2 regions of the Holdemania massiliensis genome follow, and region 2 is predicted to be linked to the other one. Evidence: predicted binding sites of a transcription regulator. Region 2 holds the regulator's gene; the other holds the start of a gene.
What was found. Region 2 encodes HrcA, which represses chaperone genes, less so after heat shock. Its sites were predicted from a motif close to TTTTAGCACTNNNNNNNNNNNAGTGCTAAAA; they were not measured.

Region 1 (15,619 bases), 1.0 Mb from region 2:
AGGAGGAAGGCCTGCAGGCGTGTCTGATTTCAGATCACAGCGCTATGGAATATTTTATTCATCGCCAGTTTTCCTGCGGTGAGCGGTTAATCGCGCTGATCATCACGGCTCAGGGGCTGCCGAAGCTGGTGCTCAACGAGCTGTTTCCGCTTGAGCTTACCTCCGATTTTGAATTGGTCCGCTACAATGATACGGAGGATGGCGTTCAGGTCGTTTCCCAGTTTTTAACCGGAAAGGTGGGCGTAGATAAGTTTTGGCCATCCGGCTTTCTGATTCGGTTAATGGCGCAGCGTCCAGATCTGAACCTTGTCGACGGCAATCTTGTCGATCGGATCCGCAGTGTCAAGGACAAGGAAGAACAGGCGAAAATGCGCCAGGCTTCACTGAATAATGATCGGGTGATGGCGCGGGTGCGCGAACTGATCCAGATTGGCAAGACGGAGAAACAGTTGGAACAGGAAATCAATGCGGCGTTCAGAGAACTGGCTGACAGTGATCCGTCGTTTGATACGATTGTCGCATTTGCGGAAAACTGCGCGGATCCCCATGCTGTGCCAGGGGAGAAAGTCCTGACCGAAGGCATGTCGGTCATCGTCGATATGGGATGCCGGTTTGAAGGCTATTGTTCAGATATGACAAGAACCTTCTTCGTCGGGCATAATTCGATGGAAGCAGTCTATGAAACCGTTCGGCAGGCAAACCTTGCAGGGATTGCGGCGGTGAAGCCGGGTGTAAGATTTTGTGATATCGATCGGGCGTGCCGTCAGGTGATCGAACAGGCTGGGTACGGTCCGTATTTCATTCATCGGACCGGACATGGCATCGGTTTAAGCGTCCATGAACCGTTTGATGTCAGCGCTGTGGATGAGATCGTTGTGGAGGAAGGCATGTGCTTTTCGATCGAACCGGGAATTTATCTGCCCAACGTCGGCGGCGTCCGGATTGAAGATCTGGTGCTGGTGACGGCGGATGGCTGTGAAGTGCTGAATCATGATCCGAAGGATCAGCCGGTACTATGACGTTTTGGATGTTTGTCTTCGTCTTTGTCAATCTGGCAGAAATTCTTTTGTGCCTGTGGGATAAATTCTGTGCCTGTACGCATCGCTGGCGGGTTCCGGAGAAGGTATTCTTTACGCTGGCTTTTCTGGGCGGTGCATTGGGACTGATTGCGGGCATGATACTTGCCCATCATAAGGTGTCCAAGCCGTCGTTTGTCAAAGTCGCGGCCGCGGCGGGGGTGGTCAATCTGATCGGTATGGCATTATTATTCAACTAACCTGAAATAATTTTGAAATATTATTTCTTATTAATTAAAAATTTGATAAACTGTTGATGATGTGAGGTGCTGTCAATGAACATGAAATGGAAAATTATGATGATGGGCAATTTTTGCCTTAAGGTCCGAGGTAAGGAAATGAATTTAGAGTCTTCCATGGGGAAGCAAATCGCGTCTATTTTTGCATATTTGATTCTTCATCGCGACAGGACAGTCACAAAGGAACAGTTAATTGAAATTTTCTGGCCGCAGAGCCGGAACCCGCTGAATGCGCTGAAGTTCGCGATATTTCGTCTGCGGAATTCGCTGGAACAGCTGCCGGGTGGCAGCGGGCGGGATTGGATCCAGACCGTACGCGGCGGATATCGCCTGAATCCACGGGCAGAATTTGAACTGGATATCGCGCAGCTGGATAAAATTGTTCTGCGTGCGGATTATGAAGACGCGAAAGCGCTGACCGGATTGATTCGCGGGGAGTTTATCGCTGATCTGGATGATCCGTGGATTTTAGAAGAACGGGAGCGACAATGGAAGCGAATTCTGACCGTTACGAATAAAATGGCAGAGGATCTGGAACAGGAAGAGTGCTATGGGGAAGCGCTGAATCTTTATCAGGCCTTGTTGGCGATTGAGCCGTTCAACGATCAAGTCAATTATCTGATGCTGCGCATTATGATCCGTCAGCGGAAGTTCAGCGAAGCCATCCGTAAATATGAACAGATTGCGGCGGCCTTCCAGAAGGAATACGGCATTGAGTTCCAGGGAAAGTCGCAGGCTCTGATTTATTTTATCAGTGCGGAAAATGGAGAAGCCGTAAGTCTGGATGAACTGATTTCTTCGTTAAATGAGGATGTCAGCGAACCTCTGGCTTTCTTCTGTGACCGTTCGGTGTTTCAGAAGCTTTATCAGGCACGGATTCGGGAAATTCAGCGTTCCCGTGAGAGCTTCTATGTGATCATGCTGGACCTGCGGACAGCCGAGGGGACAATGCCAGAAGGAGATATGGTGGAATATTTGAGCCGGGTGCTGGAAAGCGAACTGCGCAGCAGTGATATTTTCTGCCGAATTTCAAAAAGTCAGTATGCGGTCATGATGACGCTGCGGCAGCGTGAAGACAGTGATATCGCAGCGAAGCGGATCTGTACGCGGTTTTATAAACGCTATCCGGCAGATCAGACAAAACTGAATTACAATGTCTGTGAAATTCAGCCCATGCCGCTAGCGGATAAAGACTAAAGCAAAAATTTGTTCCACAGTCAGAAGCTGCCGCCTGAGGGTAACCCGGAAACGGACAACATAAACCTCTTGATGCAGAAAGCTTAATTTCGATTTTTAACCAATTGAACAGAAAGCAGTTTGTTTTCCCATTCGGATGGAGAAAAACAGACTGCTTTTTGGTTTGTGGACAAGCTTGAAATTCGTTTTTATTATTAAATTCACAAAAGGGCGGCTTCAGGCAAGCGAAAATGAAACGTAAAGATCGAATCGTTTTGGAACAACGACAGCCTGGGGGAACAGTTTGAATTTGTGATGGATCGTTCAAGAGAAATTCCAGGTCAGAAATTGTTTATCAGACAGAGCGGAAAACCGGAAATCAAGACTGAACTTGTCCGGATCTTTGTCCTTGTCTGGATTTGAGCATAACCGCAAAAAAAAACACAAACCCAGAGGACTTGCGTTACGATGGGATGATTGCCGATTTGAAGAATAAATCAAACAAAAGAAACAAAATCAGGAAGAAAACTGCCGTTGCGTCAGGGCTTCTTTAAGCGGCTGCATAAAAGTTCTGCCGATGGGCAGCCGCTGACCGTTGGAAAGCAGGATTTCATTGCCGCAAATTTGTTCAATATGGCGGAAAGCGACGATGTAGGAACGATGACATTGAACGAAGTCATTCGGCGGCAGCGATGCTAACGCATCCTGAAGCTTGGCATACATTTCATAACGCTCATGTGTGGTCGTGATGATGATCTTACGCAGTTCTTTTTCGATGCACACAATCGAATGAAGCGGAATCGGGGTTACCTGACGGCGGCTGTGAAGCATAAAGCTGACACCCTTCTGGGCTTTTCCCAGCTTCATTAAAGCACGGTCCAAGGCATCCGGCAGCCGCCTTGCCAGCTGAGACTTCAGGATAAAATAAAGATGCTCGGTTTCATAAATATCGCAGACCGGCTCTAAAGAATCGGAAATGAAGATAATCTGCGCTGAAGGCTGGAGCTGATTCAGCTGCTTCGCGACTTCAATGCCGCTCATGTCCGGCATTTTGATCTCCAGAAGATAAAGCTGGATGCTGCAGGATTCAGCCTCTTGCAGCAGCTGTGAGCCGCAGGTCCAGGTGTAAATTTCAGTTTCGATTTCCCGAATCCTGCCCAGGCGCCTGATTTCCTGCGCTATCATCCGCAAATGCAGCGGGTTCTCGTCGCATAAACCGATACAGAGCTTCATACACTTCTCCCCTTTAACTTTTTTTATTATAGCATTTCCTGACGTTCAAATGGAATTGAATATGCATTCCTTTCCCGTGTGATTGATTTGTTCCTTGGCTTGAAAGGAAAGGGCAGGTTTCGGTTTTAATAAAACCATTCTGGGAATCCTGTTGATGAAAGCGAAAAACGCATTAGGAATCGGACGCTTCGTCGTTTAAAGTGCTGAGCGTGGCTTCGGCCGCTTCGCGCAGCTGATCTTTCAGCGACTGCGGCTGCAGGATGCGAACACGCCGGCCAAACTGAAACAGCCAGCCTAAAAAGGGCGGAGCGACGCTTAACGTCAGATTGACATCAAAATCCTGATCCGTAATGCGTGTGATCAGAATGTCCTGGCCAAAACGGTCAAAGACGGTATTGGCCAAGGATAAATCAAAGCGCAGCGTCATGTTGACCGGTTCGCTGGCGTACATGCCAAAGCTGCGGGCGGTATATTCTTTTAAGTCAAAGGGCAGGCGGGCCAGCGGTTCCTTCTTCAGCCGGATCTGTTCCATCTTATCCAGCCGATAATGCGAAAAGCCCTGATGATGAAAGGAATAGCCGACACAGTAGTAACGTTGATTTTCCCGAATCAAGGCATACGGAAACAGCTGATAGGTCTGTGACTGGCGGCGGTAGCGTTTCTGTTTATGCACGGTGATATCAAAGTAGCGGAATTCAATCTCCACACTTTCCCGCAGCGCTCTTAAGATCTGATCGATATTCGCCAGGATATCCGCGCTGGATGTGTGGTCTACGGGCAGGACCGGCGTCAGCTGCGGCTGCTGAAAACGCGGACATTCCGCCATCAGCGCACCATTCAGCTGTTCAGCTTGGACAGCGGAAAGCATGGTCAGGGAACTGACAGCATCGCTGAGCAGTTTGAGCTGCGCTAGGGAGTAGCGCGGATTTAACCAGTAGCCTTCATTTTTACGATAGCGGATATCCCAGCCGGCCTGGCGCAGAATCTCGAGATCGGAATAAACGGATTTGCGTTCAGCACTGATTTTGTTTTGACTGAGCCGGGCGATGATCTCACTGCATTTGATCGGATGCTCGGCGTCGGTTTCGCGCTGAAGCAGGCGCAGAATTTCCAAAAGCTTCTGTTTTTGCTGCCGCTGATTGGCCATGAATGCCGCCTCTTTTCATTTTCTTAAAAATATTGTATCACTGTCCGATTAATCGGACAATCTAAAATCACAGCTGTGGTATGATTAGGCACAGATTGAGGAGGGAACATAGGATGGAAGTAAAATATAAAGGAATGTTGGCAGCCGGCGGACAGCTTGCTGGAATGGCCTATCTGATTTCCGGTTATGGTAATGCCGGAGTGTTTCTGCTGGGAACGACGGTTGTAGCGCTGGTTTTATTCCAGAGTGATCTGCATCGCCACTGGCCCTGGAAGGCAGCGGTCATGGCGATGATTGGCGGCGGATTGATTCTGCGGATGCAGCCGATGGCTGCGGATCCCCAATGGCAGCTCAGCGTTGTGCTCAACAGTGTCATTGCGATGCTGGGCTGCCGCTGGCTGACTTCCATGACAAAAGATGAACGGCAGGAAGTCCGATGGCTGCTGGATTGGCTGATGGCATTGGCCTTGTTGTTCTGCGGGCTGTTGTTTGCGATGCCGGCCTCTTTGCGCGGCTATGTGATGCAGCCGCACTATGCTGCCAGCTCCTCAGCCTGGCCGTTGGGTTTGTTCCCGCTGCTGATCTTTCTGCCGTATTTTCCAATCCGTCTGCGCTTATTCTGCCATCGGATGCCGCGCCGCCTTCCGATCGGGGTGCTGAATACAAAATAGACTGGGCTAACCGCTATTTTCTGTGGTAAACTAATCATCTGAGGGAGTGGATTTGATGACTGAGTTTCTGATTAAAAAATTTGTTAAAAACTATACGTTGACCGAAGACGCGAAAGTTCGCGAGCATTATGGCCGTCTGAGCAGCCTGACGGGAATTGCCTGCAACGTATTGTTGTTTGCGGTAAAGTTAGTGATGGGAACCATCGCGCATTCCATCTCAATTACTTCAGATGCTTTCAATAACCTGTCGGACAGTGCCAGCTGTCTGGTAACCTTATTCGGCTATAAGCTGGCGGCGAAGCCGGCGGATAAAGATCATCCGTTTGGGCATGGCCGCATTGAATATTTGACGTCGCTGATTTTGGCGTCCGTCATTTTGATCGTCGGTTTTGAGCTGCTGCGGGGATCGGTGATGAAGGTGATTCATCCGGAAGCCGTTCAGTTCAGCTGGATTGTTTTGATTTCGCTGGCGGCATCGATCGGCGTAAAACTATGGATGTGCGGTTTTAATCGTAAGCTGGGGCGGCGGATTGATTCTTCCGTGATGCTGGCAACCGCTCAGGATAGTCTGAACGATGTGATCGCGACGTCGGCCACCGTCGTTTCTCTGGTGCTTTCCGCGTTTGTCAGCGGACCGATCGATGGAATAATGGGCGTCGTGGTTTCCATCTTTGTGCTGTTTTCCGGTTATGGGATCATTAAGGATACGATCAGTGAGCTGCTGGGACAGCCGGCGGATAAGGAACTTGTCGCAAAGATTTCTGAGATTATGCTGAGCCGGCAGGAAATTCTCGGTCTGCACGATATGATGATCCACAGCTATGGACCGGGAAATTTAATCGGCAGTGCCCATGCCGAGGTCAGTGCTCACGGTGATCTGCTTCAGATTCATGATACGATTGATGAAGTGGAAAAAGAAATTTATGAGCAGCTGCATGTCATGTTTACGATTCACATGGATCCGATCCAAACCGATAATCAGGAAATCGAGGAAGCCCGGAAAGTGGTCAAAGCCATTTTGGAACAGATCGACAGCCGGCTGAGCTTTCATGATTTCCGCATGGTCAGCGGGCCGACCCATACCAATTTGATCTTTGATGTTGTCGTTCCATTTGAATGTCCATTGAGTTTCAGCGACATCCGTGAACAGATCAATACCCGACTGAGCCAGCAGAAGCAAAAGTGGTACACCGTGATCACCTTTGACCGTGATTATATCGCGGAGTAGAAAAAGCGATTCGAGGAGTTTAGACTGATCTTTTAACGGAAGAGAAGGCAGTCCCATTGAGGCTTTAGGGGAAATCCTCAAAAAAATTGAAAGATATCGGTTGGAGGCAGTTTGTTTCCAGCCGTTTTTTTGTTTGAAAACAGAATGAAAGGACCGTGGTCAGGAACTTACCCGAATAGAAAAAGGTCAGCCGCAGCTGACCCTCAAAAAAGGAATAACGCTTTAAAGGAAGCATTATGAATTCGTTTCACATTGATCGGCCTTATCGGAAATCCAGGTATTGATTCTGTGCCATTGTTGATTCAGACATTTTTCTGCCGAGGCTTCTTCTTTCAGGCAGGTATGCAGGATCTGATTTTCCACTTGAATTCGCTGGTAGCTGTCGGTTATTTCACGGCAGTTTTGTTCATTGATCTCAGCGATTCCCTGCGGATCATTGGTTAAGGCGCTGACGACCTGCGCGTCCAGCTGACCGGCATCGCGCATCTCGGCCAGAATTCGGCAGGAACGTTCTAAGGTATAGGCCTGTTTATAACTTCTTTCTCCAGTCAGGGCGCTGAAGATATCGGCGACGGCCAGAATTCGCTGCGGCAAAGTCAATTGCTCGGCGCTCAGCTGGGCCGGATATCCGGTACCATTTAATTTCTCATGATGCCGCAGGGCAATGTCGCAAATCTTCTGACTGACCCAGCCGTTCAGGATCACCGCGGTTTTTTCAACATGCGTTTTCATGATCGCCATCTCCTCAGCACTTAAGCGTCCGGGATTTTCCAGAATTTCAAGAGGAATGCCGATTTTGCCTAAATCATGAAACAATCCGGCAATTTTGAGCGTCATCAGCTCCGCGTCCGGCAGTCCGCAGCGCTGGCCGAGTTGGACAGCGGTAGACGCCGTAATCATCGTGTGGGTCACTGTATGCCGGGAACGGAAATCAATGATGACAATCAACATCATCAACAAGGTTTCAACCTGCTTTTGTGTAAAGGGAAACCGCCGTTCTGCCTGAAACAGAAAATCCTTCGGCATCATGGAAAGCGGCTGCAGCCTGGTTTTAACGGCGAGTTCGATGATTGCCGGCGCATAGCGTCCCTGATTTTCGGGAGCCTGCGCACGGTTCAGAAAGTCTTCGATGGATCCGGCACCGTAGGTAGTAAAGATATCCAGACGATCGCAGAAGCTGATGAGATTGGCAGCCTCTGCGATTTGTTTATTGATTCCAGCGGCCATCATCTGATCCCAACGGCTGTGATGATACAGCACAGCTTCAGCCCAGGTGGAAAACGGGGAATAATGATGCAGAAAAAGCAGGCCGTAAATGGAATGATCCCAGCAGGTTTCGGTTTCAAATTGAATCATGCGGGCAATTTCTTCGGTTTTATAAGCTCCGATATCATGAAGAAAGGCCAGACAATCCAGATCCCGCCGCTGTTCATCACTGACGCCTGCGGCCGCTAACAGCTGATCGGCATAACCAGCGGTCCGCAGTTCATGCCCGACTAAACGCGGATCGATCATATCAAAGCAATTGCCAAGCAAACCTAAAATCTGTTGCGCGCTGATTTCAGTCATCGGGATCATGCGTCTTCCTCCTTGAAGTTGTAGAATGTTTTGTGATCTAACCAAATCGAATTTCATTATAACATTAAGCGCGGCCAAAAGAAAAGAAAGAACGGTAATTCCCCTTTTTTAGCGGTTTCCCATTCTTCCTTGGACAGAATTTCAATTATTCCTGATTAGCGCGGATCATCAGATCGCAGACCTGATTGGCATACGCGATCGGATCTTCAATCTTGTAGCCCTCAATCAGCATCGCCTGGGTATAAAGCAGATCTGTGTATTCGTCCATCAGCTCCGGATGCTTGTCATAGATCTTCTGCAGGGTGGTGAAGATTTCATGATCCGGATTGATTTCCAGAATCTTGCCGGCCTTGACTTCATTCTGATTCGGCATCTGATTCAGAACCTTTTCCATTTCCATCGACAGACCTTCATCCGAAACCAGGCAGACCGGATGCGATTTCAGACGGGAGGACAGGCGGACTTCCTTGACCTTTTCGCCCAGAGCCTCTTTCATCTTATCCAGCATGGACTTGTTTTCCTGGGTCTTTTCTTCCTTGGCCTTCTTTTCTTCTTCATCATCCAGATCCAGATCACCCTGGTTGATGGATTTGAATTTCTTTTCCTTGTATTCCATCATGATGTTGGCTGCGAATTCATCGACATCATCTGTGAAATACAGTACTTCGTAGCCTTTGTCCTGAAGCTTTTCCATCTGCGGCAGCTTTTTAATCATCTCCAGGCTTTCTCCGCTGGCGAAGTAGATCTGATCCTGACCTTCCTTCATCCGTGAGACATATTCGTCCAAAGTCGTGTATTCATCATTGTGCGTAGACTTGAACAAAAGCAGATCCTGCAGCTGATCCTTATGCATGCCGTAATCCTGATAGACGCCGAATTTCAGTGACAGACCGAAGTTTTTGAAGAATTCTTCATATTTTTCCCGATCATTTTTCAACATGTCTTCCAGCGTGTTTTTGATCTTCTTTTCAATGCTCTTGGCCAAGGTTTTCATCTGACGGTCCTGCTGGAGGATTTCACGCGAAATGTTCAGATTCAGATCGTCGCTGTCAACTAAGCCGCGGACAAAGCGGAAGTAATCCGGAACGAGATCCTTGGCTTTATCCATGATGAACACGCCTTTGCAGTACAGCTGCAGACCTGGTTCATAATCGGCGCTGTAGAAATTGTACGGCGTTTTTGCCGGAATAAACAACAGCGCGTTATAGGAGGTTGTGCCTTCTACGGAATAGTGCATGACCTTGGCTGGGTTTTCCCAGTCCATGAATTTATTTTTATAGAAATCGTTGTATTCGTCTTCCTTGATTTCGGATTTATTGCGCTTCCATAACGGAACCATGGAGTTCAAGGTCTGGATTTCCTTGACCGTTTCCGGTTCGTCCTTGCCTTCGATGGTTTTTGTCGTTTCGACTTCCATCTCAATCGGCCAGCGGACATAGTCGGAATATTTCCGGATCAGATTTTTGATCGTGTATTCATCCAGATACTGATCGACTTTATCATCTTCACTTTCTTCCTTCAATTCCAGAATGATCTTGGTACCGACCGTTTCCTTTATGATCGGGGAAACGGTGTAGCCATCCTCGCCGTTGGAGATCCAGGAATAGCCCTGTTCGCTCTGGGCGCTGCGGGTTTCAACAATGATGCGCTGCGCGACCATGAACGCGGAATAGAAGCCGACGCCGAACTGACCGATAATGTCGACATCACTGGTGCCTTCCTCCAGCTTCTGCTTGAATTCCAGCGATCCGCTGTGGGCGATCGTACCGAGGTTGTTTTCCAGTTCCTCCTGAGTCATGCCGATACCTGAATCGGTTAACGTAATCGTGCGGTTATCCTTATCCAAATCGATGCGGATTTTTAATTCACTCTTATCCACGCGCTGATTCTCATCCGTCAGCGACAGGTAATACCGTTTGTCGAGGGCATCGGATGCATTGGAGATCAGCTCCCGCAGAAAGATTTCCTTGTTGGTATAGATAGAATGAATCATCAGATCCAAAAGACGCTTGGATTCAGCTTTAAACTGTTTTTTAGCCATAATGATTTCCTCCTTTTAGCACTCTTGATAAGTGACTGCTAAGATAATATAACACTTTTCCCGGATCCTGACAAGACCGCTGCGCACTTTTCCACAAATTTAAAGGATATAAAAAAGAAAAGGATGCCGGGCATCCTTTCATCGAAGCTGAATTTGTGGGTGAAAAGTGTGTCTTACTGCGCTGAGGAAGCCTTTTTAGCCATTTCAATGTTGGCTAAGCAATGTTGATCACAGGCCTTTTGTGTAAACGGACAATGTTGGGATGCCTGCGTGCAGCAGATGTAAAGCAGCGCGTCCAGACGGCGCAGATCGGTATTTGCGGCTTTCAGCAGCGAACTTAGCTGCATCTGAAATGGATTTTCCATAAGTTCCTCCTTGTTTGGCCTTATTATATCTCGATGAAAGAGAAAAATAAAGATTATCCATTACCGAGAAACGGCAAATTTTTACGTTGTTTTGCGTTATGATTCATATACAAAAATAACTGGAAGGGAGGCGCAGGATGAAAGCAAAACGTTCGCTGGGTGAAAATCTGCGGCTGCTGCGGGAAGAACGCGGCATCAGCCAGAAAGCGTTAGGTCAGAGTTTAAGCTTAAGCGACGGTGCGATTTCCCGTTATGAAAATAATACCGCGGAGCCGGATATCCGCACATTGTGCAAGATGGCGGAAATCTTCGGCGTGGATTTCAACTATTTGCTCGATTATCATGGATATGTTCGGAAAACTCAGGATATTGTATTGGAAAATAAGGACGTGGAGCTGCTTGATCACTATCATCTCTGTTCGCCGGCCCATCAACGCTTGATCCGGATCATCGCGAAAGAGCTGGCCCGGCAGGATCAGCAGTGGCCGCAGCGGACTCCTTTTTCTTCACTGGAGGCAGCGAATTTAATTCATGAAGATAAGGAGGAATGGCTGGAACCAGAGCCGCCCATAGAGCTGACAAAGAAGCCGGCCCGATCCCGGAAAAAGAAAAAAACCGATTCTTAACTTGGTGAAGCAGGAAAAGGAATCGGTTTTTGTTTGCGAAATTGAATCGGCAGAGTCAGTTCAGTTCAGCCACGGCCGCTGTCAGCTCACGCACTTTCTGTTCGCTGACGATCTCATAATCCAGTTCGTGCGGTGCAGGGGCATAAGCGTAGGTGACATGATTGCCGGAGGTTGTCGGATCGCTTTGCCAGTCCTTGCACGAGGAGTGCAGCTGGTGAATCCCGGTCTGTTTCAGCAAACCTAAAGCATTGCCCGCATGAACACCGCTGCCGGCCAGAATTTCAATTTGATCGCCATATTGTTTCTGCAGCCTTGCGATGACGTCCATACCCTGCTCGGCTTTGGCCTGACCGCCGCTGGTCAGAATGCGATCTGCTTTCCATGCGATCAGCTGACTAAGAGCCACATCCCAATCCACAGCGCAGTCAAACGCTCGGTGAAAGACAAATTCTTTGCCATAACGATGCGCCAGCTCAATCATTTTCCGGGTTTGTTCCGCGTTGATCGTTCGATCCGCATGCAACGCGCCGAAGGCCAGCCCATCCGCGCCATGCGTTAAAAGCAGCTCGGCATCCGCATATAGAATTTCAAACTCAGCCTCGCTGGTGCAGAAACCAGCGCCGCGGCTGCGCACCATAGTGATGATCGGGATCGTCACTTTCTTTCGGGCTTCGATCAGATTCGCCAGTGTCGGCGTCAGTCCGCCTAAAGCCAAGGCAGAATTCAGCTCAATCCGATCGGCTCCTCCTGCCTGCGCGGCCAGACAATCCAACGCGCTTCCGCAGCAAATTTCAATTTTCGGTTTCATGCAAGTTCTCTCCTTTTTATTACTTTCATTGTAACGGTCTTACCATCAGAGTGCAAGCCGTCAAAGCATTTCATCATCCGTGTCTGTCGGGGCGGAATGCGCCCAATCGAAAATAAATAAAAAAGGCAGAAACGCGGCAGGGCTTCGTTGTTATCCCGAATTCCTTCGCTTCTGCCTGATGAAATGAAAAATTTTTACTGAACTTCTGGCCGCAGTGTGACGACGAAGAAATCACCGGTTTCCTCTGTATCAAATTCTTCCAGATAAATAAACAGGAATTCCGATTCCTCCGAAGGCACTTCAAATACCAGCTTGTAAGTCACCGATTTGCCTTTTGCCAGCTCAAATTCTTCCGGCATGACCGCTTTATCATTCAGGTTGACTAACGGGTAAATCAAGCTCTCCGTCGTCTCCCACGTCAGTACAAAATCGGTATCGAACATCGGCAGCGCATCATCGAAGGTGTTGGTTTCTTTCACCGTGACGCATAACAGCCGCATCCCTTCTTTTGCGGTATACCCGCCGAAAGTATCGGTCAGTTCAACGTCTTCCACGATAAAGTCAAAGAATTCGTTGCGCATCGTATCGCCAAGTTCCCCATAGTAGACGCCTTCCTCTTCAGCGGAATGACGGGCGATGATGTTGCCGGTTTCCTTATTGGGTTTGCCGGAACCGGAACAGCCGGCTGTAAAAAGCAAAGCTAAAGTAAGCAGTGCTGCGGTAAGTTTTCTCATCATTTTCTCCTCCTGCTTGTAAATGTCAGAATTTCCCTAGATTTCTGATCGGTGGTTCATCACTTTCCATTTTACGCGCTTTTGTTCAATTTGGAAACGTTTATTTCCAAAGGAAATGGATTACAGGTAGAAAAAACAACCGGCCAATGCGCTGAGGATTAAGATCGGCATGGGGCCGAGTTTCCATTTTTGAATGCTGATCAGGGCCAGCAGGAAGAGCAGAAAAGCTGAAGGGTTGAAATGCAGCGTTTGTTTCCAAGAGGAAACGCCGAACAACGCGATCATGATGATCGTGGCGGCGGAAGCGGCGATCAGCCCGACGGAAGCGGATTTTAGCGTTTCCAACAGCTGCAGCACTGCCCGCTGATTTTGGTTGCGGCGGAAAAAGTGCTGCAAAGCTAAGCTGATTCCAATTCCGCACAGGACGCAGCCTCCGGTTGCCGCAGCGGCTCCCGCCATTCCGGCTAAGCGCATCCCGACAAACGTCGAGGTGTTGACGGCCAGCGGTCCGGGCGTCATCTGTGAGATTGTGATGATGTCGGTAAATTCCTGCAGTGTCAGCCATGGATGGACAACAACGGCCTGCTGCTGGATCAAGGGCAGTGTCGCATATCCCCCGCCGATGCTGAACAATCCGATCTTTAAAAAAGTAAGAAACAAGTCCAGAATTAAACTCATATAAGGTCTCCTTTCCAATGGCGGATGATGCTGAGGCCAAGGGAAACGCAGCACCAGAATAAAAGCAGCGTCATCGCCGGAATTTCTAAGACGAAAGCACACAGAAAGGTAACCGGCAGGATCACACGCGGCAGCTTCTGCTTCTGTCTGAAAATCGCTGCGCTCATATCGGCGACCAGCTCAACGATTAACGCCGCGACGCCGGCTTCCATGCCTTTAAGACAAGCGTTGATCAGCGGCTGTGTGCGAAACGCATCATAACAGGAGGAAATCAGCGCGAGAATAAGAAACGAAGGCAGAACGGCTCCCAGGGCACTGATCCAGGCTCCGGCAAGGCCGTACGTTCTCCGTCCGGCCAAAACCGACAGATTCACGGCAATAGCTCCGGGGGAGGACTGTGCGATCGCTGCCATTTCCAACAGCTCAGCTTCGGTGAAGAGCTGTTTCTGCTGAACAAAAATTTTGCGGATCATCGGAATGACAATGTATCCGCCGCCAAAGGTAAACATACTGATATAGAAATTAACTCCAAAAAGCCAAAAAACTGTTTTCCATGAATGCATGAGAATTCTCCTTCCTTATTGATTATCCGCAAAATAAAGTCAGAAGTAAAATTGCAATAATCTATCTTTTGCATTACTATTTAGTTATGATAGAAGAAAGCATGGCCAGACTGAAATAACTCGGCGGAAAAGGAGGAAGCGGGATGACAATTCGGCAGATGAAGGTCTTTCGGATAATTGTGGAACAGGGCGGCATTACCCGCGCGGCCAAGGCGCTGTATATGAGTCAGCCGGCGGTATCGCATGTCGTCGTGGAACTGGAGGAACAGCTGGGCTATACGCTGCTGGATCGGATTGGGCGGCGCTGTACAGTGAACGAGCGCGGAATGCAGCTGTATCATAAGATTGTTCAGGTTTTGGAAGCGATTGAGGATCTGGAACAAAGTACGGCTGGGATTGAGAAACAGGCGTTGCTGCGGATCGGGTCCAGCATCACGATTGCCAACATGTGGCTGCCTTCTCTGATTCAGCAATTCCGCACGTTGTGTCCGCAGACGCCGGTTCAGGTTCAGGTTGACCGAGCTTCCGAAATCATCAGAAAAGTGCTGGCCAACGAAGTAGATATCGGTTTTACCGAAGGGGTATGCGAAGAAGACAGCCTCTTCAAGCTGCCGTTTTCACGCTATCGTCTGAGCTTTGTGTGTCGTCATGATCTGCCTGCCGCAAAGCTCAAGACGCTGAGTTTAGATCAGCTGCAAGCGCAGAACTGGCTTTTGCGTGAGCCGGGCAGCGCGATCCGCGACAGTCTGGACAGCGCGCTGCGGCTGCATCAGCTTCAAATCAAACCGACTTGGGAAAGCGTCAATTCGCAGGCTTTGAAGCAGGCAGCCTTAGCCGGGTTGGGAATTGCCCTGCTTCCCGAGGAGATGGTGCAGAAGCCGCTGCAGACAGGAAAGCTTGTGGAAGTCCAAATTGAAGGCATTGAGCTGGAGAATCAGAACTGGATGATCTTACATCGCGACAAATTTGAATCAGAGGCGATTCGCTGTTGGAAGCAGCTCATTCGCCAAACGGGGAGGGAGCATGACGATGAATGAAGATTTTGACGCGTTAGTTTTAGCGGTGATCAGCGAGATCCCTTACGGTCAGGTGGCCAGCTACAGTCAGATCGCTGAGCTTGCCGGCTATCCCAAGCATGCCCGGCATGTCGGCAAAGCCTGTTCCCATTCCCACTTCTACGGTGACTTTCCCTGTCACCGCGTTGTCAACAGTCAGGGGCGAACCGCACCGGATTGGGATCAGCAGCGTTCTTTGTTAGAGGCGGAAGGGGTTGAATTTAAGCCCAACGGCTGTGTAGATATGCGCAGATACCAATGGAAACTGCGATGAAAGGAGAACAAGACATGAAAGGGAAAGAACGGAAGTATCCGATGTTCTCTCTGTGCGGTCTGGTCTGCGGCTGCTGCACGCTGTATCTGGGCGGACATTGTCCAGGCTGCGGAGCACCGGGAAAGTC
Region 2 (15,619 bases):
TTGGGCATCTTCGGTTTCCTGCTGATCTTGATCTGTTATGCCTTGATTATCGCGCGGATGTTCGCGTATGCCGTCCGGATGAAAAGTCAGCGCGGCCGGATTGTCTTGATTGGCGTTTCTATGTATTTCTTCATCCACTTTCTGTTTAATGTGGGCGGAGTTACCGGATTGATTCCGCTGACGGGCGTTCCGCTGTTAATGATTTCTGCCGGCGGTTCCAGTACGCTGTCCGTCATGGTCGCCGTTGGCATGGGGCAGGCTGTGATCTCACAATATCGCCAGGGAAAAATTGAATAGCGGCAGGATGAAAGCTATTAAAATAAAGAAAAGAATTCCCGAAGCGACTCGGGAATTCCAAAGAAAGGGAGAGGAGAAACAAAGATTGGGGGATAGCATCTTTCGATGCACTAGTATCTTGCCCGAGTTTCTCCGCCTTTATACATACAAGGAGTGAAAAAATGCGAATTGTTGCAGGAAAGTTTCGTTCACGGCTAATTCAGGCGCCGAAAGGTGAACAGACCCGGCCGACCTTGGATAGAGTCAAGGAAGCAATATTCAGCCGGATCGGACCGTATTTTGACGGCGGAATCATGCTGGATCTGTTTGCGGGCAGCGGTTCTATGGGCTTGGAGGCGCTGTCGCGGGGAATCGAGCATGTCTATTTCGTCGACCGCAGTCCGGCTGCCGCGGCTGTGATCAAAGCCAATGTTGCTTCACTGAACGTGGAAGACCAGTGCGATATCTGGAAGTGTGACTGCTTTGCGGCATTGCGGCGGTTAGCGGGAGAAGGCGTACAGTTCGATCTGGTTTATCTTGATCCGCCGTATCAGAAGCAGCAGCTGCATAAAATCATGCAGCAGCTTGATGAACTGAATCTGATTTACGATCAGGGACATGTAATTTTGGAAAGTTTGAAGGAAGATGAATTTGATGATGCGTATCATCAGCTGCGCAAAGTCAAGGAAGCGACCTACGGCATCAGCCGCATCAGTTATTATCGAAAGGAAATGGACCTATGAAACGAGCATGTTATCCGGGATCCTTTGATCCCCCGACCTACGGACACCTCGACATTATCACCCGCGCATCCTCGGTGTTTGATGAACTGATCATTGCGATTATGAAAAATCCGAATAAACGCAATGCTTTTACAGAAGAAGAACGCGTGCGGATGCTTCAGGAAATCACCCGGGATCTGCCGAATGTCAAAGTTGTTGTCGGCCATGGACTGACGGTGGAATTTGCGAAATCCATCGGCGCTCAGGTGTTGATCCGGGGGATTCGGGCAGTCATGGACTATGAATTCGAGCTGCAGCAGGCCACGGCCAATATGTTTTTGGATGAAACGATTGAAACCGTATTTTTTGTTGCGCGGCCGCGGTATTCTTTCCTGTCCTCGTCCGTTTCCAAAGAAATTGCGCTGAACAATGGTGATTTAACCAAGTTTATCCCAGAGGCGATCATCAATGAAGTGGAAGCTGAGCTGAATCCGCAAAAAAAGGATAGACAGCAGATGTCTGCGGGAAACGAGCCAAAAGAAAAGGATTAAGCATAAAGCAAAAACGGCTTCATCGCTGTGATTATCAGGGGAAAGCAGCGGAAACAATAGAATTGATTAATTTCACACAAAGTTTATGCAAGGTGAGGACGAGTGTTTCTAAACTCAGTCGATTTTGAGGCATAAACTTTTTTTGTGAAACTGTAAAAAGAGAAAATGATGAAACGAACTTAAATGGGTTATAGGCTTCCATATTAAAAAGATGCTGAAAGATCATAACCTGGATTCTGCAACGATCTCGGATATCTCAGCAGTTGGAAAAGAAGCTTCCAGGATAGTTCATTGTAAGGAAAACGGGAAGGAATTTCAGCTGCAGCTTACCAAAACGTTTTTGAGCAGAAGCGATATCCAAATATTGAGAAGAAAGCTGCGAACTTGCTTTACTATTTAATTAAGGATCATCCGTTCACTGAGCATGAGTTGCGGCGACTTGGATGATTACACAGTCGAAAACGGAAGAAAAAGCCACGCAGGTTCAATGAATAATGAATTTCATGGACGAAGCGGATAAAGAACGCTGGCTTTTCTTGGGGATGATCTTATGGAAAAGACCTTAAGAAGTCAGCTCCGCCACAGCTGCAGCAGTTGCAAGAGTAAAAATACACCGCCTGCCAAGCCCATCTGCAAAAGGCGGAAGCTGAAATACCGGGGATAAGCGAGCTTGAGGTGGGGCGTGAGGGAGAGCACCTGAAGATGAACACTGAAGCTGGCAAAGCCCAGTACCAGTGTCATCAGCAGGGCTTTGATCCAAGGTGCTAAGGGCAGCAGGGCCAAATTATTTGTGCCTAATGAAAACTCGGTGGCACATTGAATCGGCAGCAGCCATGAGGTCGGCAGCTTCATCGTCAGCAGATTCAGCAGCACTAAGGTTAACAATAAATAAGCGCCGATGAAATACAAGCTGATCCCCGCCTGAACAACAGCCTCTTTCAGGTTCTCAAACAGACTGCAAACTTCGCGGCTTGAATCTAACTGCAATGTGACCGGCGTGCTGCGGGTAAAAAACAGCAGCAGCATCACCGCAAAAAATTCTGCCAGCCAGATCATCAAACCATATTGAAAAGACTGAAGTAAGACTGAACCGCAGGTGATCAGAACAAACGAGGGAGTACTGACGGTGACACAGCAGGCTAATCTTTTTCCTTCTGTCTGTGTCAGACGCCCGCTTTCAACATAATCATCAATCAGGATCTGTCCCGCTGGGGAACCGAGGAAAAAGGAAGCGAAGACAAGTGAAAAAGCATCCGGGGAAATATGAAACAAGCTTTCGGTAAACCCGAACAGCCGCCGGGATACGGCGCGCAGCAATCCCTGTCCATCCAGAATCCGGATGACAACCATCGCGGCAAATAAAGAGGGAACAAGCTTCTCGAACCAGATGGCCAGGGCCTGGCAGGACGCTTGATAGGTGACCGACCCATAATAAAGCAAGGCGGCCAGCAGAGCAAAAAAAATGAGGGTCATTCCTTTTTTCATAGGCAAAAAGCCTCCTGTTGAAGTGTATGAGCATCTACTTGAAAAACGAACTGCGAAAAGCTTGAAAACTTGAAAAATATTAGCACTTTTGACTTGACAGTGCTAACAAGCTGGATTATACTGTTAGCAGACATCGGGAAAGAGTGCTAAAGGAGGCGAGGAGATGCTGACACCGAGGCGGATTGAAATCTTCAAGGCGATTGTCGATGAGTTCGTTCAGACAGCCGAGCCGGTCGGTTCCAAGACTCTGATGGAAAAGTATCAGCTCCCTTACTCCAGCGCAACGATTCGCAATGATATGATGGTTCTGGAAGAAATGGGCCTGCTCGAAAAGACCCATACCTCCAGCGGCCGCGTGCCTTCCACAAAAGGGTATAAGTTTTATTGCGAACATCTGATGGAACACAAGCTTGAGCATCAGCTGGAAGTGGCTGTTCGTCAGCAGCTGGCCAGCAAGCCATTGAATTTGGATGATGCGATCCGTGAGAGCTGCAACATTCTCTCGCAGATGACCAATCTGACTTCAGGGGTTCTGGGGCCGGATGCCAGCCGGCAGCGACTGGAGCATGTCAAGCTGTTCCCGATCAGCAACCGAAGTGCTGTGGCAGTCTTTATTACCGATCTGGGACATACGGAGAACCGGACGTTCCAGTTCGACGACGACCTGTCAGTAGAAGATATTCAAACCTGCTGCCAGATTCTGAACGACCGATTGAAGGGCACCTTGATCAAAGATGTTGTCGATAAGATGGATTCGATCAAACCGATCCTGGCAGCGCATGTCAAGCGGCATGAGATGTTGTTTCAGGCGTTTGTCAATGCCTTCGTCAAGTTTGCCAGTGAAAATGTGTATTTCAGCGGTCAGAACAATATGTTGTATCAGCCGGAATTTGCCGATATTGAAAAGCTGAAGGAATTGATGGCCATGATGGAAAATCCAAGCCTGTGGCGGCAGATCGGAATGACTGCCAATTCAGAGCTGGCGTTAAAGATGAATGAAAACGCGCAGCTGGTTTGGGTGAATGACATGGCTGTTGTGACCAGTAAATTCAAGCTCGGCGGTGATGAGGAAGGCCAGCTGATGGTCTTTGGTCCATCCCGAATGGATTACGACAGAATTGTTTCGCTGCTGGAACTGGTCAGTCAGTCGATCGAGAGTTTATACGGAAAAGGAGGCAGCCATGAGTAACCAGGAAGAAATGAAAAAAGAAACGATGAAGGAAGACGTGAAACCGAATCCAACACCGGAAGGTGAAGCTGCAGAACAGCCGCAGACGGCAGAAGAAATGTCGAAAGAGGTTGCGGAAGAAGCAGTGGAAGTTGCGTCTGACGCTTCGCAGGAAGAAAAAAAGGAAGACAAAAAAGAGGAGAAAAAGAAAGGCTTTTTCTCCAAGAAAAATGAAATTGAAGAACTGAAAACCCGCATCAGCGAGCTGGAAGGTGAGAATGTTCGGCTCAAAAACGAATATCTGAAGGCTTACGCCGATACGGAGAATACACGCCGCCGGCTCCAGCAGGAAGCCGAGCAGACCCGGAAATACCGGATCCAAAGCTTTGCGTTGGATATCCTGCCGGTTTTGGATAATCTGGAACGGGCGCTGGCGATTGAGCCGACCCCGGAGACGGAAAGTTACCGCAAAGGTGTTGAAATGATTTATCAGCAGCTCATTCATGCTTTGACGAAAGAAGGCGTGAGCGAGATCGAAGCGCTGGGCAAAGAGTTTGATCCGAATTTCCATCAGGCATTGATGATGGAAGCGGTGGAAGGTGCTGAACCCAACCAGGTCGTCGAGGTCCTGCAGAAGGGCTATCTGTTAAAAGATCGGATTCTGCGCGCCGCGATGGTCAAGGTCAGCGAATAAAAAAGTAGAAAACAAATAAATAAGGAGGATTTCAATTATGGGAAAAATTATCGGTATTGACTTAGGTACAACCAACAGCTGTGTTGCCGTCATGGAAGGCAATGAAGCCAAAGTAATCACCAATCCGGAAGGCAACCGGACAACGCCGTCCGTTGTCGCTTTTAAGAATAACGAACGGATCGTCGGCGATGCGGCAAAACGTCAGGTTGTCACCAACAAGGATTCTGTCATTTCAATCAAGCGGAAAATGGGGACGAACGAAAAAGTTCAGCTCAACGGCAAGGAATATACACCGCAGGAAATTTCCGCAATGATCTTAGGTTATATGAAGGATTACGCTGAAAGCTATCTGGGGGAGAAGGTCGACAAGGCGGTCATCACCGTTCCGGCTTACTTCAACGATGCGCAGCGTCAGGCGACCAAAGATGCCGGCAAGATTGCTGGTCTGGAAGTCGAACGAATCATCAACGAACCGACAGCAGCTGCGCTGGCCTTCGGTATCGATAAGACCGATAAAGAACAGAAAGTTCTCGTCTTTGACTTAGGCGGCGGAACCTTCGACGTCTCCATCCTGGATCTGGCTGACGGCACATTTGAAGTTTTGGCCACAGCCGGTGACAACCACTTAGGCGGCGATGATTTTGATAACGTCGTTGTCGACTGGATGGCAGATCAGTTCAGAAAAGAAAATGGCATTGATCTGAAACAGGATCGGATGGCGCTGCAGAGAATGAAGGAAGCGGCGGAAAAAGCGAAGAAGGATCTGTCCGGGATGGTTCAGACACAGATTTCCCTGCCGTTTATCAGCGCTGGGGCAGCCGGACCGCTGCACTTTGAAGCCACATTAACTCGTGCTCAGTTTGATTCCATGACTAAGTCACTGGTCGACCGCACTGTTATTCCGGTCCGTCAGGCCTTAAAGGATGCCGGTTTAACCAAGAATGATATTGATCAGGTTCTGTTAGTCGGCGGTTCTACCCGAATCCCAGCCGTTCAGGAAGCTGTTCGTCAGGAATTAGGCAAGGAGCCGAACCGTTCTGTCAACCCGGATGAAGTTGTAGCCTTAGGCGCAGCGATCCAGGGCGGCGTCATCAGCGGTGATGTCAAGGATGTTCTGCTGCTGGACGTTACACCATTAAGCTTAGGTATTGAAACGCTGGGCGGCGTCATGACCGTGCTGATCCCAAGAAATACAACGATCCCGACATCCAAGAGCCAGGTCTTCTCGACGGCAGCGGACAATCAGCCGGCTGTAGATATCCATGTTCTGCAGGGCGAACGTCCAATGGCCAATGATAACAAGACCTTAGGCAACTTCCAGTTAGGCGGAATCGCTCCGGCCCGCCGCGGTGTTCCGCAGATCGAAGTCACTTTCGACATCGACGTTAACGGTATCGTCCATGTTTCCGCAAAAGATAAGGGAACAGGCAAATCCCAGTCGATTACCATCTCCAACTCTTCAGGATTGAGCGATGAAGAAATCGATCGGATGGTTCGTGAGGCTGAAGATCACAAGGCTGAAGACGATAAGCGCAAAGAGGAAATCGAATTGAAGAACCGTGCGGAAGCCTTCATCAATCAGATTGACGAAACGTTGAATACGGAAAATGCGAATGTTACGGATCAGCAGAAGGAAGAAGTCAAGAAACTGCGTGATGAACTGCGCACAGCGATCGATAACAATGATATGGATACACTGAGAACCAAGATGGATCAGCTTGAAAAGGCAGCCAACGATATGGCTCAGGCGATGTATCAGCAGCAGGCGGGTGCCCAGGGCGCTGATGCGGGCACAGACGCTCAGGATGACAATGTCGTCGATGCCGACTTCAAGGAAAAGAAATAACAATTCACGCCGCACAAAAATCCTGGTTTCCATACTGGGATTTCTGTGTTTGAGCGTTGCCCTCAGCAGTTGTTCCCGCACCCCCAAGAACAACGCTGATTCTTCCCCGAATGCTGAAAGTGCACCGCTGGTCAGTGCGCTGGATGATCAGCAGCTCGCCCATGTCAAAGAATGCAACGGCCGCCGCGTCAGCAGCGAACAGCCTGTTGATTTAATGATCATGCAGGACGGCAAGCTGCAGCCCTTTGCCATCCTGCAGCCCGGACAGCTGGTTCAGCTTAAAGAAATCAGCGATCCGGATCTGATCACCTCTTCCTATCTGCCGTTAGATCGGATGGATCAGGAGGGCGGGGCGCAGGTTTTGATCGACGCGCTGCAGGTCACGCCTTCCGGCAGCTGGCTGAATCCTACCAATCATCTGTTGGAAAAAGATTTTGCGGTGAAGCTGAAGGCCGGTACACGGATGAAAAACGACAATGATGAAACCATTTTGACGACCAGCACCGAACAGACATGGCTGGTGTATGCAGAGAAAGAAGAAGCTTACGGTCTTGAGCTGCAGGGCCGGATTGTTTGGGTCGACAAGAGTCAGGCTGAAGAAACGCTGGAGCGTTCGGGAACCGCTGAAACGGCTGCTACGTCTTTGCCGGTCTTGATGTATCACTTCTTTTACAGTGAAGCGGATGGGCAGAGCCGCGACAATGTCAATTACGTTGAAGTTGAAGAATTCCGCGAACAGCTGCAGGCTCTGCAGGACCGCGGCTATGTCGCGTTAACGATGCGCGAAGTGGAAATGATGATGAAGGGCTGGGCGGATGTGCCGGAAAAAGCGGTTGCGATTACAATCGACGACGGCGATCCGACCGTCTATCAGTATGCTTATCCTGTGCTGAAGGATTTTGGCTATAACGCCACGTTATTTCTGATTACTGGCTGGATGAATCCGCAGCTGCCGTATGAGTTTTTCCAGATGCGGGAAGATGGCCTGGAACTCCAGTCCCATTCCTTCTTAATGCACCAGGGTGGATGCAAGGCAGGCCATGGCGGACGATTGTTATGCGTTGATTCTGAGGAAGGCGTGAACGATACCCGACAATCGTTGGAATATGTGGATGGCGGCTTTGTCTACTGTTACCCATTTGGCGATGTCAATGATCACGCAGTAGAAATTTTAAAGGAAGCTGGGGTTCAGCTGGCTTTTACGACAGAATATGGTAAAATAAAACCCGGAATGGATTTGTACAGGCTGCCGCGAATCCGGGTTACCGGCGGTGCGGGCCTGGATCGATTCATAAAAAGTGTAGAGTAGCAGGAGGGTGATGTTTTATGAGTGAAAAGCGTGATTATTATGAAGTCCTGGGCATCAGCAAAGGCGCTTCTGATGATGAAATAAAAAAAGCCTATCGAAAGCTGGCTAAGAAGTACCATCCCGACGTTAACAAGGAGCCGGGAGCGGAAGAAAAGTTTAAAGAAGTCAACGAGGCCTATGAGGTTCTCAGCGATCCGCAGAAACGCGCGACCTACGATCAGTTTGGTCATGCCGGCATGGATGGCATGGGCGCCGGTGGGTTCGGCGGCTTCAGCGGCGGCGGATTTGACGATCTGAACGATATCTTCGGTTCATTCTTTGGCGGCGGTTTTGGCGGGGGCGGATCAGCTCGCCGTTCCAATGGCCCGCGCAAGGGTCAGGATCGCTACATGCAGATGAAGATCAGCTTCATGGATGCGATCTTCGGCAAGACGGAAACGATTACGATTGACGTCGATGAACAATGTTCGCAATGCATGGGAACCGGCGCGCATTCCAAAGATGATGTTATTGTCTGCCCGAACTGTCATGGCTCAGGAACGGTGGTTACCCAGCAGCGCACGCCGTTTGGCGTATTCCAGTCCCAAAGCGTCTGCCCGGAGTGCGGCGGCACCGGCAAGAAAATCCGCAAGAAATGTTCTAAGTGCGGCGGCAAGGGATACGAGCATAAGCGCGTAAGCGTGGATGTCAAGATCCCGGCCGGGATCCAGTCTGGACAGCAGCTGCGCGTCTCCGGTAAGGGGGAACGCGGCGCCAACGGAGGACCGAACGGCGATCTGTATATCGAGATTATGGTCATGAAGCATGATTACTTCGTGCGCGATGGCCGCAACATCTTTATTACGATTCCAATTTCCTCTGTCGATGCGACATTAGGCTGCTCGGTCGATGTGCCGACGGTTTACGGCGATGTGGAGCTGACGATTCCTTCCGGAACGCAGAACGGCCAGCAGTTCAGGCTGAAAGGCAAAGGCGTCAAAGATCTGCGCGGTTCCGGTCAGGGCGATCAGTTAGTGGAAGTCAAGATTGAGATTCCGAAGAAGCTCAGCGGCGAAGAAAAAGACATGTATGAAAAGCTGCGCAAACTGCAGGCCAAAGGCGGCAAGGAATCGGTCTTCGATAAATTCAAAAAGGCTTTTAAATAAACGTCCTAAAGGGTTTGATACAGACGAACCCTTTTCTTAAAAATTTTGTTTAGCACTCTATTGACTGGAGTGCTAAAAGTGATATACTAACGATGACAAGGAGGGACATCCTATGAATATTGATCAGATGACAGAACGCCTGCAGCGGATCCTGATGGAAGCGATCCAGCTGGCGCAGGCCCAGGGACAAAGCGAACTGAATGTTGAGCATTGCCTGAAAGCCATTTTTGAAGATGATGGAATCGACGGATTATGGCAGCGGCTGAATCAGGATAAACAGCGGACGCTGCAGATCATCGACAGTTATATGAAGCGGCTGCCTTCCAGCACTTCTGCAGCCCAGCCGAATCTCTCACGCGAGGTGCAGCAGGCCTATCAGGAAGCGCTGAAGTGGAGTCAGGCTCATGAAGAAACGTATATGAGCTCAGTGGCGTTTCTGATTGGCTTGTTGTTCGGCGGCAGCGCCGTTGCCAAGGCGATTCTGGAAGCGACAGGCATTACGCGAAAAGCGCTTGAAAAAGCGGAAGAAGAAAGACGAGGTGGAATGAAGATGACAGAACAAAACGCAGAAAATCAACTTGATGCCCTGCAGAAATATGGCCATGATTTAGTTGAAGATGTAAAGAGCGGAAAGATTGATCCGGTTATCGGCCGGGATGAAGAAATCCGGCGGGTCATCCAGATCTTATCGCGAAAAACGAAAAACAATCCAGTGCTGATCGGTGAGCCGGGTGTCGGCAAAACCGCGATTGTCGAGGGCATCGCCTGGCGGATCATGAACGGCGACGTCCCGTTTGGCTTAAAGGAAAAGAAGTTGATTGAATTGGATATGGGTGCTTTGATCGCCGGAGCGAAATACCGCGGTGAATTTGAGGAACGGCTCAAAGCGGTGCTCAATGAGGTTAAGCAGGCTGAGGGCAATATTATCCTGTTCATTGACGAGATTCATAATCTGGTCGGAGCGGGCAAGACGGAAGGCTCCATGGATGCCGCCAACCTGCTGAAGCCAATGCTGGCGCGGGGTGAGTTAAAATGTATCGGCGCTACGACGTTTGATGAATACCGCAAGTACATTGAAAAGGATGCGGCACTGGAGCGTCGATTCCAGAAAGTTCAGGTTGATGAACCATCCGTGGAAGATACAATTTCCATTCTCCGGGGGTTAAAGGATCGCTTTGAAAGCTATCATGGCGTACAGATTTTAGATGAAGCGATCATCGCTGCCGCCACGCTGTCCAACCGTTATATCACCGACCGGTTTCTGCCGGATAAGGCAATCGATCTGGTCGATGAAGCCTGTGCTTCTTTGCGGGTTGAGATGGATTCAATGCCGACCGAGCTGGATGAGCTGATGCGGCGAATCATGCAGCTGGAAATTGAAGAAACTGCGCTGAAGAAGGAAACCGATGCCAAGACGCTGCAGCGGCTGGAAGAGCTGCGCAAAGAACTGGCTGATTTGAAAGAAGAGAAAGAAATCAAATACAACCAGTGGCAGCAGGAAAAGCAGAAGCTGGATGAGGCCAAGGGGTATAAGGAACAGTTGGAGAAAGCTCGGTTGGATTTCACCCAGGCGCAGAATGAAGCCCGTTATGAGGAAGCGGCCAAGCTGCAGTATGATACGATTCCAACGCTGGAACGCAAAATCCGCGAAGCGGCGCAGAGCAAGAAAGAAAAACACATGATTCAGGAGATCGTCGATGAGGAACAGATCGCGAAGGTCGTTTCCCGCTGGACGCATATCGAGGTCAGCAAGCTGATTGAGACAGAACGTCAGAAACTGCTGCATCTGCAGGATGCTTTAGCCCAGCGAGTTATCGGCCAGGATGAGGCCTTGGAGCTGGTTACCGAAGCGATTCTGAGGTCAAAAGCGCAGATTCAGGATGAAAACCGACCGATTGGATCCTTCCTGTTCTTAGGTCCAACCGGTGTCGGTAAGACGGAGGTCGCTAAAGCCTTGGCGGAACAGTTGTTTGATGATGAATCCAAGATCATCCGGATTGATATGAGTGAATACATGGAGAAACACAGCGTATCACGGCTGATCGGTGCGCCTCCGGGATATGTCGGTTACGATGAGGGCGGCCAGCTGACAGAGGCGGTACGCAGGAAACCCTATTCTATCGTACTCTTGGATGAAGTTGAAAAAGCCCATCCGGATGTCTTCAACATCCTGCTTCAGATTCTCGATGATGGCCGGATTACCGATAACAAGGGTGTGACGGTTGATTTCAAGAATACGCTGATTATCATGACGAGCAACCTGGGTTCTCAATATGCCTTTGATAATGATAAGGCTGAGCGCAACCGTCATTACATGGATGAAGTACACAAATATTTCAAGCCGGAATTCGTGAATCGGATTGATGAGATCATCGTCTTCAATGTCCTGAACAATGAAGTTCTGGTTAAGATCGCGGATAAGTTCCTGAACGAACTGGCAGGCCGGTTGACGAAGAAGGATATTGTTCTGGAAGTCAGCGATGCAGCGAAAGCGAAGATCGTTGAATTAGGTGTTGATCCAGTCTTTGGGGCACGTCCGATGAAGCGACATATCCAAAGAACAATTGAAACCTTAATCGCTAAAAAGATGATTGAACGTGGCAATGAAGGTAACTGCACGATGAAGGTCGACGTTGAAGAAGGACAATATGTCCTGCATGTCATTGAAAATCCAGAAGTCATTTAACCTCAAAAGGTCGGAAAAATCCGGCCTTTTTTATTTGGCTTTACAGTTATTATAGCTTAGAATCACTAACCATTCATGACATAAAACATGTCGTTGATGACATCATTTATTCTAATAATGTAAAAAAAATCACACCTTTTGTGACTGAGAAAAAATAATGGAAAATAATGGATAATTTCTATCTTTTCAGCCTGTAATCCATTATAAAGATCATTATCTTTCTTGTCAATAATAGTGTACCTATTCTGACAGTAGCTGACTATTGAAATCTTTGCGGTGGGCAAGTGAGAAGTCTTTTTTTATTAAAGGGGGTGAAGGGTTGAACTGGTATTTTATTGAAACGGAACGATTTGAAGAAGAAAAAGTAAAACAGATCCTGATTGATTCAGGTTTTGATGCCTTTATCCCAAAGAAAGAAATGTACTTTAAAAAAGGAGATTTCACGACAATGACTCAACGACTGTTGTTTCCAGGGACGGTTATGATCTGTGATCCGGAATCCCCACCGCAATTTACCCGAAAGCTGAATGACTGGCTTGCTTTAAAGAAATTGGGATCAGAACTCATTCGTTTAGAATCAGATACTTATTATTCCTTATCCAATAAGGAAAGAGCTTGTTTAAGCCAGCTGTTAGACGATCTAAAGATTCTGCGATTTTCAACGGGTGTGATTCGACAACGTGAACTTCATGTCCTAAAAGGTCCTTTACAAGGTCACGAAAAAGAAATTCAGAAGATCAAACGCCATCAACGCCTAGCGACATTGCCTGTTCAGCTTTGCGGGCAAACGATTTCTTTAATCGTAGGTTTAGAAGTAATTGAAAAAATTGGATAGAAAACAAATAGTTGTTTCGGCACTTTTAATTCATCCGAGATCATCTTTTACAAACTCATCGTAAGCTTGAGGTGGCGGAGCCTACCTTTTTTTGTTTTATACTAAAGGATGTGACACATTGAAAAAACAAAGAAACACTCCCAAGAAAGACAAGAAAACCAGGATCTTATTGATACTAATAGGTGTTCTTGCTTTTTTAATCTTAATTCTAGTTTTGGGCGGAAATCTCTATATCGATTCCTTATTGAATAGAACGATCCGCTCCAGAAAACTCTCTAACGAAGACGCTTTAATCAGCCAAGAAGTCTTAGATCAAGTCAAGAATCATCGCATTGTGAATATTGCGGTATTCGGCTCTGATAACGCAGAAACTGCGCAATGGCAAAATTATGAAATGGAACGTTCTGACGCCACAAAGATTATCTCTTTGGATTTTGATTCCAAGAAGATAAAAATTACCTCCTTGCAGCGGGATACGCTAGTTTACATTCCAGATCCCTACAATGACTATGATAAATTAAATCATGCGCATTGGCGAGGCGGACCAGAACTGGCAGTGAAAACATTGAATTATAACTTTGATTTAGATATCACGCAATATGTGGGTTTTAGTTTTGAAGCGTTAGAAACGTTAGTAGATTTAGTCGGTGGTATAGATATAATACTACCCGATGGACTTTTAGCTACAAAAGTCATGAATTTAGGAGCGACTCGGGATGGAAATGTCTTTCATTTAAAAGGAAAACAAGCGCTGGGTTATTGTAGGATTCGTGAAGTGGATGATGATTTTCATCGCATGGACAGACAAAATGAAGTGATTCTGAAAATCTTAGAGAAGTTATCCAAAAAGAATGTGTTTGAATTAATGGAAATTGTGGATGAAATGCTTCCGTATGTGGAGACCAACTTAACAAATAATGAAGTCAAAAATGATATTACTTCTTTGTTAAATTTTGATCTAAAGCATATTGATCAATTTCAGATTCCATCAAAAGGGATGGATTCGATTGAGAAAGTCATTGAATACAATGGATTCAGTCCAATCTATATGATGGAAAACTATGAAGACTTAGCGAAAGAACTTCATTGGAATATCTATGAGGATGAGAGCTATCAGCCTAGTTCCAATATCGTTCAATTAGAAAGAAACATACAAAATCAATTTGGAGGATCCTGACGATAGGATTCTTTATTATAGAGAAGAGAAAAAGGGAGATAGAAAATGTACGAAAACGACGAAATTGAAATTGATCTTTCACGAGTATTTGAAATTGTGAAGAAGCATTTCAAACCTTTTGCTTTGATCCTCTTGGCGACCTCGATTGTCGCCGCCTTAGTAACACTGTTTCTGATACCGAAGAAGTATACCGCAGAAGCAAAGTTGATTATTGTCCAGAAATCAAATCCAGACAGTCAACAGATCAGCTACAATGATCTTCAGACATCACAGAAGCTGGTCAATACCTACAGTGAAATCCTAAAAAGTGAAGCGATTAGTGATGAAGTTATTCAAAATCTGAAGTTAGATGATCTGGATACTGAAGGGTATCAGAAGATTGTTAAGATTAGTTCAGTGAAGGATACAGAAGTCATCACGGTTGCGGTTACTTCTAAAGATTCTAAAGAAGCTGCGACAATCGCGAATGAAGTTGTCCGTGTGTTCCAGGATAAAATCTATTCCATTATGAATATTGAAAATGTCACTGTTCTAAATTCCGCCAAAGTACCCGAGAAGAAATCCAGCCCGTCAAATATAACAAACACTCTTTTCGGATTTTTAATAGGTTGTGTTATCGATGGGTGTATTATTATGTATTTGTTGTTAAATGACAGAAACATTCGAACAGAAGAAGAAATGAAACAAATCTTTGATTATCCGATTATTGGTTTGATTCCAGATATGAATGCAGGGGGGACAGAGTAATGTTAAGAGTAGGAGATGAATTGATTACATTAACGGATCCAGATGCTCCTGCATCGGAAGCTTATCGTACCTTAAGAACCAATATCTTAATGCGCAATTTCGATAAGGATATGAAAGTAATTAATATTATATCCACAACGGCACAGGAGGGAAAAAGTACTTGTGTCTTAAACTTAGCGATGGTTTATGCCCAGCTTCAAAAGAAAGTTCTTGTGATTGACTTAGATTTAAGAATGCCTACGATCCATAAGAAACTAAAGCTAAAGAATAAAAAGGGAATTTCAGATATTATTGGCCATCAAGCAGAGTTTGAAGAGGTTGTATTACAGCCTTATGAACATGTGGATGTGATTACAGCGGGGACAAAGATTCCGTTTGCTTCGGAGTTCATTCAGTCGAATGCGTTAAAAGTATTTATTGATGAGCGAAGAGAAGAATATGATTTGATTTTGTTGGATTGCCCTCCAGTGGGTTTAGTCACCGATGGTGTGGTAGCGGCTAGTTATTGTGATGGAACAATTCTTGTCTGTGCTTCCAATCGAAATGACCGTAAGGAATTACTAAGAGTGAAGGATCAGTTAGAACAGACCCAAGTCAACGTCATTGGGATTGTCATGACCATGATGCCAGTTCAGAAAAAGTATTACAACAGCTATGGTTATCGTTACAGTGACAGTCAGAAGAAAGCTCCAAATAAAAAGAAACAAACGAATTTGCTAAGTTCATTGAATAAGAAAAGCGGCAAAAAGAAATGATTGACATTCATAGCCATTTAGTGCCAGGAGTGGATGATGGTAGTCAAAGCTTAGAAGAATCCTTAGCTTTATTAAAACAAGCTGAAGAAGATGGGATTACAGAGTTGATTACGACACCCCATTTCATGAAGAATGGCGAGTATCGGATTAAAGCCTCAGAATTAGTGAAACGCTTCAATGAACTAAAACAAGCTTACCAAGGTTCAATTAAGCTTCACTTAGG

Region 1: a site for HrcA is predicted at 10,403-10,433, ahead of htpG (molecular chaperone HtpG). Genes of this name have one in related genera too.

The regions. Positions count from the first base shown of each region.
Region 1 covers NZ_JAKNTK010000001.1:3,336,576-3,352,194, reverse strand. Annotated here, with positions in the region: gene MCG46_RS15630 (M24 family metallopeptidase) at 1-1,019, shown strand, start outside; gene MCG46_RS15625 (DUF1294 domain-containing protein) at 1,016-1,276, shown strand; gene MCG46_RS15620 (winged helix-turn-helix domain-containing protein) at 1,352-2,512, shown strand; gene MCG46_RS15615 (LytR/AlgR family response regulator transcription factor) at 3,008-3,724, opposite strand; gene MCG46_RS15610 (helix-turn-helix transcriptional regulator) at 3,897-4,871, opposite strand; gene MCG46_RS15605 (hypothetical protein) at 4,985-5,542, shown strand; gene MCG46_RS15600 (cation diffusion facilitator family transporter) at 5,598-6,770, shown strand; gene MCG46_RS15595 (HD domain-containing phosphohydrolase) at 7,005-8,348, opposite strand; gene htpG (molecular chaperone HtpG) at 8,494-10,389, opposite strand; gene MCG46_RS15585 (hypothetical protein) at 10,563-10,754, opposite strand; gene MCG46_RS15580 (helix-turn-helix domain-containing protein) at 10,892-11,380, shown strand; gene MCG46_RS15575 (copper homeostasis protein CutC) at 11,436-12,188, opposite strand; gene MCG46_RS15570 (DUF4352 domain-containing protein) at 12,383-12,922, opposite strand; gene MCG46_RS15565 (chromate transporter) at 13,043-13,600, opposite strand; gene MCG46_RS15560 (chromate transporter) at 13,597-14,163, opposite strand; gene MCG46_RS15555 (LysR family transcriptional regulator) at 14,307-15,200, shown strand; gene MCG46_RS15550 (MGMT family protein) at 15,187-15,492, shown strand; gene MCG46_RS15545 (DUF3795 domain-containing protein) at 15,507-15,619, shown strand, end outside.
Region 2 covers NZ_JAKNTK010000001.1:2,299,445-2,315,063, reverse strand. Annotated here, with positions in the region: gene MCG46_RS10645 (FtsW/RodA/SpoVE family cell cycle protein) at 1-297, shown strand, start outside; gene rsmD (16S rRNA (guanine(966)-N(2))-methyltransferase RsmD) at 390-1,019, shown strand; gene coaD (pantetheine-phosphate adenylyltransferase) at 1,016-1,549, shown strand; gene MCG46_RS10630 (hypothetical protein) at 2,120-3,034, opposite strand; gene hrcA (heat-inducible transcriptional repressor HrcA) at 3,198-4,223, shown strand; gene grpE (nucleotide exchange factor GrpE) at 4,216-4,896, shown strand; gene dnaK (molecular chaperone DnaK) at 4,934-6,742, shown strand; gene MCG46_RS10610 (polysaccharide deacetylase family protein) at 6,792-8,051, shown strand; gene dnaJ (molecular chaperone DnaJ) at 8,069-9,196, shown strand; gene MCG46_RS10600 (ATP-dependent Clp protease ATP-binding subunit) at 9,309-11,882, shown strand; gene nusG (transcription termination/antitermination protein NusG) at 12,202-12,717, shown strand; gene MCG46_RS10590 (LCP family protein) at 12,836-13,894, shown strand; gene MCG46_RS10585 (YveK family protein) at 13,940-14,641, shown strand; gene MCG46_RS10580 (CpsD/CapB family tyrosine-protein kinase) at 14,641-15,396, shown strand; gene MCG46_RS10575 (tyrosine-protein phosphatase) at 15,393-15,619, shown strand, end outside.